2 regions of the Phytohabitans kaempferiae genome follow, and region 1 is predicted to be linked to the other one. Evidence: riboswitches for the same ligand, from Rfam matches in the RefSeq annotation. Region 1 holds a riboswitch; the other holds the start of a gene.
What was found. A riboswitch is a leader RNA that binds a small molecule or an ion and turns the genes downstream of it on or off. The one in region 1 is predicted to bind thiamine pyrophosphate.

Region 1 (5,559 bases):
GCGCGGCCCGGTCCGGTCGAAGCCGCGCGCGTCCATCGCCACCGCCAGTCGGGTACCCCGCCGGATCGCCCCCACCAGCAACCCGAACGCGGTGGAGACGAAGATCCGCAGCGCGGCGACCGGATTGCCGCCGGCATCCACACCGCGGGCCCGCCGGGCGAGCCGGAGCAGTTGCCACTCCTGGCTGAGCAGCGGTACGAGCCGGAACGCGGCGAGCGTGCCGATCGCGAAGCGGTACGGCGCGCGTACGTTCTGAACCAGCGCGTCCGCGAGGTCGGTCGGGTCGGTGGAGGCGAAGACGAGCACGCCGGGAAGTGCGATCGCGATCACCCGCAACGACAGCCCGAGCGCGCTGCTGAGCACGCTCGTGGTGAGGTCGACCGGCCCGATGCTCAGGAGCAGGTCGCCGGTGCGGTTGGCGGCGAAGAGCACCATCGTCAGCGCGACGCCGGCGGCGCTGATCAGCAGCGGCCAGGCCCGGCGGGCGAGCGTGCCGTACCGGACACCGAAGAGCGGCGCCAGGGCCAGCTCGACCGCGATCGCCACGGCGGGCGGCACCGGGTCGAGCGTGGTGACCAGCGCGACCGTGAAGACCAGCGCGGCGGCCAGCTTCGCGACCGGATTGCGCCGCGCGAAGGGCGCGCGCACTGCGGCGCCGGGGGCGTCGGCTCGCTCGTTCACAGGTGCACCGTCCGGTCGGCGAGGGCCGTGACGAAGGCGGGGTCGTGGGTCACGGTGACGATGCCGCGCCCCTCCTCGCGCAGGCCGGCGAGCAGGTCGACCAGCTCGATCCACGTGCGCCGGTCCTGCCCGAACGTCGGCTCGTCCAGGACCAGCAGCGCCGGGGCTGCCGCCAGCGCCGTCGCCACGCTCAGCCGCCGCGCCTCGCCACCGGAGAGGGTGTACGGGTTGGCGCCGGCCAGCCGGTCCAGCCGCAGCCGCGCCAGCAGCTCATCCACTGTGGAGGCGACCGCCGCCTCGGGCACGCCGGTGCGGCGGGGGCCGAGCGCCAGCTCGTCGTACACAGTGGAGGTCACGAACTGGTGCTCCGGGTCCTGGAAGACCGACCCGATCCGCCGGGCGAGCGCCGGTGCCCGCCAGCGGTGCGGGGGAGTGGCGGCGTCGGCACCGGCGAGCGCTGGCGTGGCGGTGATCCGCCCACCGTCCGGTTTGAGCAGTCCGCCGAGCAGCAGCGCCAGCGTGGATTTCCCCGTGCCGTTCGGACCGAGGATGGCGAGTGCCTCCCCGGCTCGTACCAGAAGATCGACGGCGGCCAACCGGTCGCGGATGGTGGCCCGTTCGGCGGAGAGCAGTGCGTCTCCCGGCGGCGCGCTCGCGCGCCGGGGCGGCACCTCGCGGCCCGGGACCCACACGCCCTCCTCGGCGAGCCGGTCGCCGTGCGCGGCGAACACCTCGTCGGGCGGTCCGTCGGCGCGGAGGCCGCCGCCCGGATCGAGCACGACGACCCGGTCGACGAGCGGGAGTGCCTCGGCGACGCGGTGTTCGACGAGGACGACGGTGGTGCCGGGGTCGACCGCCTCGCGGAGCGCGGTGCGTACGAGGTCGGCGCCGGCGGGGTCGAGGTTGGCGGTGGGCTCGTCGAGCAGCAGCACCTCCGGGCGGAGGGCGAGCGCGCCGGCCAGCGCCAGGCGCTGCTGCTCGCCCCCGGAGAGGGCGGCGGTGGAGCGGTCCCGGCCGTACGGGAAGCCGACCCTGGCCAGCGCCGCGTCGACCCTCGGCCAGATCTCGGCGGCCGGCACGCCGTGGTTTTCCAGCCCGAACGCCACGTCGTCGCCGGCCCGCGCCATCACCAGCTGGGTCTCCGGGTCCTGGAAGACGATGCCGACCCGGCCGTCGACCTCGACCGTGCCCTCCCGCTCGCCGGAGTCGGCGGCGAGCAGCCCGGCCAGCCCGGCGAGCAGCGTGCTCTTGCCCGCGCCGGACGGGCCGAGCAGCAGGACCCGCTCGCCCCGCTCGACGCGCAGGTCGAGGCCGCGGACCGCCCACGCCTTGCGGCCCGCGTGCCGCCAGCCGAAGCCCTTCGCCCGGATCAAGCGACCCGGCTCACACCGCGACCCGGTCGCGGCCGGCCGGGAACCGGTCGAGCACACCGGTCTGGGCGAGCGCGCGGGTGAGCAGCCAGCCGCCGACGCCGGCGATGATGGCGGAGCTGAGCACCAGGAGACCGGTGTACCCCCACTTCCAGCCGGCGCTCGTCTCGGGGTAGTAGTTGATCAGGTCGAGCAGCGTGGCCGCGCCGCCGGCCAGCGCGCCGCCGACGATCGCGGTGGGCAGGCGCCACTGGCGGTAGCCGGTCGCGGCGAACGCGAACTCGCCGGCGATGCCCTGGAACAGGCCGTACAGCAGCGTGATCAGGCCCCACGGCGAGCCGAAGAAGGTGGAGACGGTCGCCGCCACGAACTCGGTGAACACGCCCGCGCCCGGCTTGCGGATGACCAGCGGGCCGAGCACCGCCGGCACCAGCCAGATGCCGTAGATGAGCGCCCGCCCGGGCAGCGGGATGGCACTGGCCGGACCATCCCACAGCAGGCTCCACGCCCAGAAGATGACGCCGAACGCGACGCCCAGCACGGCCGCGACCACGACGTCGACGGTGCGCCAACGGTTGTTGTTCATGTGGAACCTCCCAGTCCTCGCGAACCAGGAGAAGACGCACGCCGGCCATCGGCGAGCCTGAGAATCGACTCCCTGCGCTGGCATTACCCAGATCAGGTTCGAGGGTCTGCGACCGCCTCGCGGCAACCACACTCTCAGCGCTGTGCGCTCCCCTGTCGGTTGTTTCCGCTCACGTTAACACCGAAGGTTTCTCGATTTGAATGGCGCGGTGGCGCCTGTCACCTGCCAAGACAGACGTCAAGAGGTGATTGAAAATGGTTTGCAGCTCACACATGGGCTACCCTGAGGCGGCGCCGTGCGTGGGGGCACCGCGGAGACGTGGAGCGCTGCGGAGCGTTTTCGCCGGATGCCGCACCGAAGGGATTCGCCTGCTGTGACCGCCGCAGACCGCGCTACCGCGCGTAACGCGCAGCCGGACGGCGACGAGATCGACTGGACCTCGCCAGCCGCCCCGGACGAGCCACCGCCCACCGAGCCTCGCCGGCGGATCTTCGGCGACCGCATCGGATCGGTCGAGATCCTCGCGGTGCTGCTCGTGCTCCTCGTGGTCTTCCGGGGGCCGGTCGCCGACGCCATCTCCGACCCCCGCCTCCAGACCTGGACCACCGTCTTCGTGTCGGTGATGGTGCAGGCGGTGCCGTTCCTGGTGTTCGGCGTGATGCTCTCCGCCATCATCGCCGTGTACGTGCCCCGCTCCTTCTGGGCCCGCGCGCTGCCCCGCCATCCCGCGCTCGCCGTACCGGTGGCGAGCTGCGCCGGTGTCGTGCTGCCGGGCTGCGAGTGCGGCGCGGTGCCGATCGCGGGCTCGCTGATGCGCCGCGGGGTCACGCCGGCGGCGGCGCTGGCGTTCCTGCTCGCCGCCCCGGCGATCAACCCGATCGTGCTGGCCGCCACGGCGGTCGCCTTCCCCAACAACCCCGAGATGGTGGTCGCCCGCGGCGTGGCCAGCCTGGTCGTCGCCATGATCATGGGCTGGCTCTGGCTGCGGCTGGGCAAGGCCGAGTGGATCCGGCTGCCGCACCGCCCCGACGTCGACGGCATGCCCAAGGGGCGGGCCTTCTGGGCTTCGGTGCGCCATGACGTGGTGCACGCCGGCGGCTTTCTCGTCATCGGTGCGATGGCCGCCGCCACCATCAACGTCGTGGTGCCCGAGCGGTGGCTCCAGACCCTCGCCGACAATCCGGTGCTCTCGGTGCTGGCGCTGGCCGTGCTCGCCGTGCTGCTCTCGATCTGCTCCGAGGCGGACGCGTTCGTGGCCGCCTCGCTCTCCCAGTTCTCGCTCACCTCTCGGCTGGTCTTCCTGGTCGTCGGCCCGATGGTCGACCTCAAGCTGATCTCGATGCAGACCGGCGTGTTCGGCCGCCGGTTCGCGTTCCGGTTCGCGCCGGCGACGTTCGCGATCGCGATCCTCGTCGCCGTCGGTGTGGGGGCGGTGATCCTGTGAGCGAGCGAGTTGGCGCGGCGGCGTCTGGACTGAGCGGGCCCGCCGACGGAGTCGGGGTTTCGGGCCTGCGAGGGAAGGCGTCGCCTTTGGCGCCGCACGAGCGAGCGAACCCAGCAAGCACTGTGAACGAACGAGTTGGCGCGTTCGGGTTCTTGGCGACGCGAGGGGCGGTGGTCCGGTGAACCGGCAGGCTCAGGCTGTCGTGATGCTGCTGCTCGGCGGCGCGATCGTGCGGGCCAGCGTGACCGACATGTACCTGCGGTACGTGAAGGAGTCGCTCCAGCCGTTCCTCATCGCGGCCGGAGTCGCGCTGATCGCGGCGGCGGTGATGACGCTCGTCCACGAGGTGCTGCGCCCCTCGGGAGGCAACGGCCAAGCCGAGGAGCGGGGCGGCGAGGGCGGATGGCGCCGGCTCGCTGGGCGCCTCGCGGGGGGAGCGGGGGGCGGCCAGCACGACCCCGAGGCCCACGCCGGCGCGCACGACCACGGCCACGACCACGGTGACGGCAAGCCGCACCGCGAGCCGTGGGTCGGCTGGCTGCTCCTCCTGCCGGTGCTGGGGCTGCTGCTGGTCGCCCCGCCGGCGCTCGGGTCGTACGCGGCGGGACAGTCCGGCACCGCCCTCTCCAGCCAGCAGATCTCCGACTACCCGCCGCTCCCGGCCGGCGATCCCGCCAAGATCAGCGTGCTCGACTACGCCTCCCGGGCGGTGTTCGACAAGGGCGTCTCGCTCGGCGACCGCAGGGTGCAGCTGACCGGCTTCATCGCGCGTGGGCCCAACGGCGAGCCGATCCTGGCCCGGATCATCCTGAGCTGCTGCGCCGCCGACGGCCGCCCGATCAAGCTGGGCATGTCCGGCAACGCGCCGGCCGCGCTGGCCAACGACGCCTGGGTCGAGGTGGTCGGCAAGTACACCGAGCAGACCATGAGCGACCCGGTCAACGAGGAGACGATCCCCTTCATCGAGGTGGAGACATGGACCGAGATCGACCCGCCGAAGCAGCAGTATGAGTGAGCTGAGCGCGGAGAGCTACCTGCGCGTGGCGGTGTCCACGATGGAGCGCGTGGCGGCCGGCCAGCGTGCGGGAGTCGATCGGGCCGCCGAGCTGATCGTGGCGGCGGTGCGGGCCGGGGGAGTGGTGCACGCGTTCGGCAGTGGGCACTCCGAGGCCTTCGCGATGGAGGTCGCCGGGCGGGCCGGCGGGCTGGTGCCCACCAACCGGATCGCGCTGCGCGACCTGGTGCTCTTCGGCGGCGAGCCGCCCAGCGTGCTCGGGCCGATGCTGGAGCGCGACCCGTCGGTGGCGCACCGGCTGTACGCGCTGGCGCCGGTCCAGCCCGCCGACGTCTTCGTCCTCGCCTCCAACTCGGGCGTCAACGGCTCCATCGTGGAGTTCGCGACGCTGGTCAAGGAGCGCGGGCACGGGCTGGTGGCGGTCACCTCGCTGGCCCACTCGGCGGGCGTCGACTCGCGCCAT
Region 2 (5,559 bases), on a different contig from region 1:
GTTCCACGACGTCTCGTTCCGGGTCGGCGAGGGTGCGAAGGTGGCGCTCGTCGGTCCCAACGGCGCCGGCAAGACCACGTTGCTGCGCATGGTCGCCGGTGACCTCCCGGTGGTGACCGGCGGGATCGCGCGAGCCGGCGGGCTGGGCGTGATGCGGCAGTTCATCGGCATGATCGGTGACGAGACCACGCTCCGCGACATGGCCCTCTCGCTCGCGCCGCCGACCCTGCGCGCGGCGGGCGAGCGGCTTGCCGCCGCCGAGGCCGCGGTCCACGCCGACCCGGCCGAGCGCAAGCAGATCGCGTACGCGAACGCGCTGGCCGCCTGGGGTGAGACCGGCGGCTACGACGCCGAGGTCCTCTTCGACACCGTGGCGACGCTGGTGCTCGGCAAGCCGTGGGACGAGGTGCGCGACCGCCCGGTCCGCACCCTCTCCGGCGGCCAGCAGAAGCGCTTCGCCCTGGAGTTGCTGCTCCGCGGCACCGACGAGGTGCTGCTGCTCGACGAGCCGGACAACTTCCTCGACGTGCCGGGCAAGCGGTGGCTGGAGGAGCGGCTGCGCGAGTCGGCCAAGTCCGTGCTGTACGTCTCGCACGACCGCGAGCTGCTCGCCCAGACAGCCGACCGGGTCGTCGCGGTCGAGGGCGGCAGCGCGTGGGTCCATCCCGGCAGCTTCGCGTCGTGGCACGAGGCCCGTGCTGCCCGGCACGACCGGCTGGAGGAGCAGCGCCGGCGCTGGGACGAGGAGCACCAGAAGCTGCGCGAGCTGATGCTGATGTACAAGCAGAAGGCCGCGTACAACGACGGCATGGCCTCGCGCTACCAGGCCGCGCAGACCCGGCTGCGCAAGTTCGAGGAGGCGGGACCGCCGCCACTGCCCCCGCGCGACCAGGACATCCGGATCCGCCTCACCGGCGGGCGCACCGGCAAGCGGGCGGTGATGTGCGAGCAGCTCGAGCTCGACGGGCTCACCTACCCCTTCGACCTGGAGATCTGGTACGGCGACCGGGTCGCGGTGCTGGGCGCCAACGGCACCGGCAAGTCGCACTTCCTGCGGCTGCTCGCCGGCATCTCGCCGGTGGACGGGGTGGTGCATGCGCCGGTCGCCCACGAGGGTCAGGTACGGCTCGGTGCCCGGGTGCGCGCCGGGCACTTCTCGCAGACCCACGACCGCCCCGACCTTCAGGAGCAGACGCCGGTCGAGATCCTGTGGCGCGGCGACGACCACCGCGACGGGATGGACCGGCACGCCGCGATGAAGGCGCTCAACCGGTACGACCTGGCCGGGCAGGGCGACCAGCGGTTCGGCACGCTCTCCGGCGGGCAGCAGGCGCGCTTCCTCGTACTCCTGCTGGAGCTGTCGGGCGCCACGCTGCTGCTGCTCGACGAGCCCACCGACAACCTCGACATGGCGTCGGCGGAGGCGCTGGAGGAGGGGCTGGCTGCGTTCGCCGGCACGGTGGTGGCGGTGACGCACGACCGGTGGTTCACGCGCTCGTTCGACCGGTTCGTGGTCTTCGGCGGCGACGGCGAGGTGAAGGAGTCGCCCGAGCCGGTCTGGGATTGAACCATCCGGCGCCCAGATCCGAACCACTGTGCATGAGACGGTGGCTGGCCGCGCTGTTCGCTGGGCTGTGCCTGGCCATCCTCGTGCCCGCCGCCCCGGCCAGCGCGCACGCGGCACTCGTCTCGACCACGCCCGAGCAGGGTTCGGTGATCGGCTCGTCGCCGACCAAGGTGTCGCTCACGTTCAACGAGCCGGTGCGGGTGATCCCGGGCCGCACGCAGGTGATCGCCCCGGACGGCAAGCGGATCAACACCGGTGATCCGGTAGCCTCCGGCGGCACGCTCACACTGGATGTACGGGTCGCCGACCGGCCGCTCGGCACGTACCTGGTCAGCTACCGCATCATCTCGGCCGACGGGCATCCGCTCTCCGGCGGCTTCATGTTCTCGGTCGGCGCGCCCTCGCAGACCGCTCCGAAGGCGCTGGAGGACGACCCCTCGGTGGCCGTGCTGCTGGCGACCGCCAAGTACGCCGGCTACGTCGGGCTCACGCTCGTCGTCGGGCCGCTGCTCTTCCTCGCGGTCCTGTGGCCCCGCCGCACGCCGACCCGCGGCCCCCTGCGGCTGGTGCGGATCGGGCTCGGTCTGGTGCTGGTGAGCACGCTCGGCACGTTCTGGTTGCAGGCGCCGTACACCTCCGGCGCCGGGCCGTTCGACGTGTCGGTCGGCGAGCTGCGTGACGTGGCGACGAGCGGGTTCGGCCTCTGGCTGGGCGTACGGCTCGCGGTGCTGGCCGCGGTCGTGCTGCTGCTCCGGACGAGCCCGCCACTGCGCGCCCCGCTGACGGTGGTGGCCCGGCCTCCGGTGCGTGCCGCGGTCGCGGTGGGCGCTGGCGTGTCGGGCGGCGCTGGGCTGCCCCCGGACGACCAGCCGCCCGCGACCCCTCGACCACCGGCCGGCGGCACCTCGGCACGAGAAGGCGGCGGCACCTCGGCGCGGCGGTCACCGCTGCCGCTGGTGCTGCTCGGCGCGTTGGGCCTGCTCACCTGGCCGCTCGCCGGGCACGCGGCCGCCTCGCCGGTGCCGCCCGTCTCGGCGGTCGCGGACGCGGTGCACCTGGCGAGCATGGCGGTGTGGCTCGGCGGCCTGGTGGTGCTGGTCGGCTTCGTACTGCGCCAGGGCTGGGCGGACCGCCGCGTGCTCGGTGTCGTACTGCCGGTCTGGTCCCGCTGGGCGGCGGTCGCGATCTGCTGGCTGGTACTCGGCGGCGTGGTGCAGGCGGTCGTCGAGATCGGTGGGCCGGGCGCGCTGCTCGACACGCGGTACGGCCAGCTCATCCTCGTCAAGGTGGCCCTGCTCGGCGCGGTGCTGGCGGTCGCCTTCTTCTCCCGGCGGCTCGTGCTGCGCCGCTCGCCCGACCGGCTGGGCCGGCTGGTCGCGGCGGAGCTGGGGCTGGCGGCCGTGGTGCTCGCGGCCAGCTCGGTGCTCGTGCAGACCACGCCGGGGCGCTCGGCCGACATCGAGGCGCGGGCCGCCGCCGAGGCGGTGGGCTACTCCACGACGCTCAACAGCGACATCTTCTCGGTGCAGTTCGAGATCTTTCCGGTGCAGCTCGGCGAGAACAACACGCTGCACGCGTTCGTCTACACGCCGCAGGGCAAGCCGGTCAGCGTCGCCGAGTGGAAGGTGACCGCCGCGCTCCCGGAGAAGGGCATCCCGCCGATCCCGAACGATGTCGTCTCCATCCGCGACAACCAGGGCATTGGCGCGATCACCTTCCCCTACCCCGGCGAGTGGGAACTCAGCCTCACAATCCGGCTGGACGACCTCAACCAGGCCACGGTACGCACCACAGTCGACGTAGCCTGACCCGCGGTGGGACATCCTCCACACACGGCGGCGTAACCGGCGTCTCATGCGTGCTCCTCTTTACGAGGGCGTTGACGGCGTCGTACTCTCGCCGAAGGAGTGACCCACGGGAGCCCGGTGCACCGGGCTGAGAGGAGGGCATGCAGCCCTCGACCGTCGAACCTGATCCGGGTAATGCCGGCGCAGGGAGGAGTGCTGCATGCGGCCGTTTCCTCGGCTACATCTCATCACCGACACCCGTCCGGGCCGTGACCCGCTGGCAGTCGTCGCCGCCGCGCTCGCCGTCGCCGGCGCGGGGCTCGCGGTGCAGGTGCGCGTGGAGGACGAGGCGACCGACCGCGACGCATACGACCTGGCCACGCGGGTAAGGGCGTTCTGCGCCGAAGCCGGGGCGACCTGCCTGGTCAACGACCGCCTGCACATCGCGCTGGCCGTGGGAGCGGACGGTGGGCACGTGGGCGCGCTCGACCTGCCGGTCGAGGCAGCGCGGCGCGTGCTCGGGCCGCGGGCGATCCTCGGCGCGACCGCGCGCGAGCCGGCGAGCGCGAAGGCGGCCGTCGACGCCGGCGCCACCTACCTGGGCGTCGGGCCGGCGTACGCGACCACGACCAAGGACGGCCTCCCGCCACCGATCGGGATCGAGGGGGTCGCGGCGGTGGCCGGCGCGGCGGGCGTTCCCGTGATCGCGATCGCGGGGGTGACGGCCGAGCGGATACCGGATCTGCGGGCCGCGGGCGCGCACGGCGTGGCCGTGATCGGCGCGCTCTCCGGCGCACCGGATCCGGTCGAGGCCACCAGGAAACTCTGGGACGCCCTCCGATGAACGACGTCACCGTCGTCGGCGCCGGCCCCATCGGGCTGGCGATCGCCTGGCGGTGCGCCGCGCGGGGCATGACGGTGGAGGTGGCCGACGACGGGCTGCCCGGCGCGTGGCACGCGGCCGCCGGCATGCTCGGGCCGGTCTCCGAGTCCTACTTCGGCGAGGGCGCGCTCACCGCCCTCCTCGTCGAGTCGGCGCGGCGGTGGCCGGGCTTCGCCGCCGAGCTGGGCGCGGAGGAGATCGGCTACCGCGCGAGCGGCACGCTCGTCGTCGCGCTGACCGGCGACGATCTGGCCGAGGTCGAGCGGCTGCGCGTGTACCAGGAAAGTCTCGGACTCCCGATCACGCCACAGCGACCGGGCGAGCTGCGCGACCGCGAGCCCCTGCTCTCGCCGCGCGTGCGCGGTGGCGCGTACGCGCCCGACGACCACCAGGTCGACCCGCGCCGGCTCGTGCCCGCACTCCGCGGCGCGGCGACCTCGGCCGGCGCGGCCATCGTCCGCGAGCCGCGCCCCGCGCGGATCACCGTCGTCGCGGCCGGCACCGGCTCGGCCGCCGTCGCCGGGGTTCCGGTCCGTCCGGTCAAGGGCCAGATCCTCCGCCTCCGCGCGCCCGGCCACCAGCCGCCGGGCTTCTCCCACGTCATTCGCGGGTACGCGGACGGCCGTCACGCCTACCTCGTACCGCGGCTCGACGGGGAGGTGGTCGTGGGCGCGACCGTGGAGGAGCGCACTGACGCGCACGTCACCGCCGGCGGTGTGAGCGAGCTGCTGCGCGCCGCCGCCGACCTGGTGCCGGAGATCAACGAGTACGAGCTGGTCGAGGCGATCGCCGGCCACCGCCCCGGTACGCCCGACAACGCGCCGCTGATCGGGGCGGTGGGCGAGGGCGTGATCGTGGCGACCGGCCACTACCGGCACGGCATCGTGCTCACCCCGGTCACCGCCGATCTCGTCGCCGACCTGGTGGAGACGGGAGTGCCGGATCCGATGTTGGGGCCGTTCGCGCCTGGGAGGTTCGCATGAAGGTAGTGGTGAACGGCAGCGCGCACGCCCTGCCCGACGGGGCGACCGTCGCGGACGTGGTCCGGGCGGTGACCACGGTGGCGCGGGGCGTCGCGGTCGCGGTCAACGGCGAGGTGGTGCCGCGGGCCGGCTGGCCGGGCGCGGCGCTGCGCGAGGGCGACCAGGTCGAGGTGCTGACCGCGGCCCAAGGGGGCTGACATGGCATTGAACGGCGGAGTTCCGAAGATCGCGGGCGTGGAGCTGCGCTCAAGGCTGATCATGGGCACCGGTGGAGCGTCCAATTTGGACATCCTTGAGCGGGCGATCAAGGAGAGCGGCACCGAGCTGGTCACCGTGGCC

Region 2: linked by a shared signal. The riboswitch ahead of thiE (thiamine phosphate synthase) and the one ahead of ACFFIA_RS33745 (ECF transporter S component) in region 1 are both predicted to bind thiamine pyrophosphate.

What each region holds. Positions count from the first base shown of each region.
Region 1 is NZ_JBHLUH010000073.1:127,881-133,439, reverse strand. Features, by position in the region: gene ACFFIA_RS33755 (energy-coupling factor transporter transmembrane component T family protein) at 1-681, opposite strand, end outside; gene ACFFIA_RS33750 (ABC transporter ATP-binding protein) at 678-2,054, opposite strand; gene ACFFIA_RS33745 (ECF transporter S component) at 2,065-2,637, opposite strand; TPP riboswitch at 2,690-2,801, opposite strand; gene ACFFIA_RS33740 (permease) at 3,125-4,081, shown strand; gene ACFFIA_RS33735 (TIGR03943 family putative permease subunit) at 4,260-5,096, shown strand; gene ACFFIA_RS33730 (sugar isomerase domain-containing protein) at 5,089-5,559, shown strand, end outside.
Region 2 is NZ_JBHLUH010000004.1:212,504-218,062, reverse strand. Features, by position in the region: gene ACFFIA_RS02100 (ABC-F family ATP-binding cassette domain-containing protein) at 1-1,567, shown strand, start outside; gene ACFFIA_RS02095 (copper resistance CopC/CopD family protein) at 1,600-3,375, shown strand; TPP riboswitch at 3,473-3,581, shown strand; gene thiE (thiamine phosphate synthase) at 3,575-4,198, shown strand; gene thiO (glycine oxidase ThiO) at 4,195-5,220, shown strand; gene thiS (sulfur carrier protein ThiS) at 5,217-5,417, shown strand; gene ACFFIA_RS02075 (thiazole synthase) at 5,419-5,559, shown strand, end outside.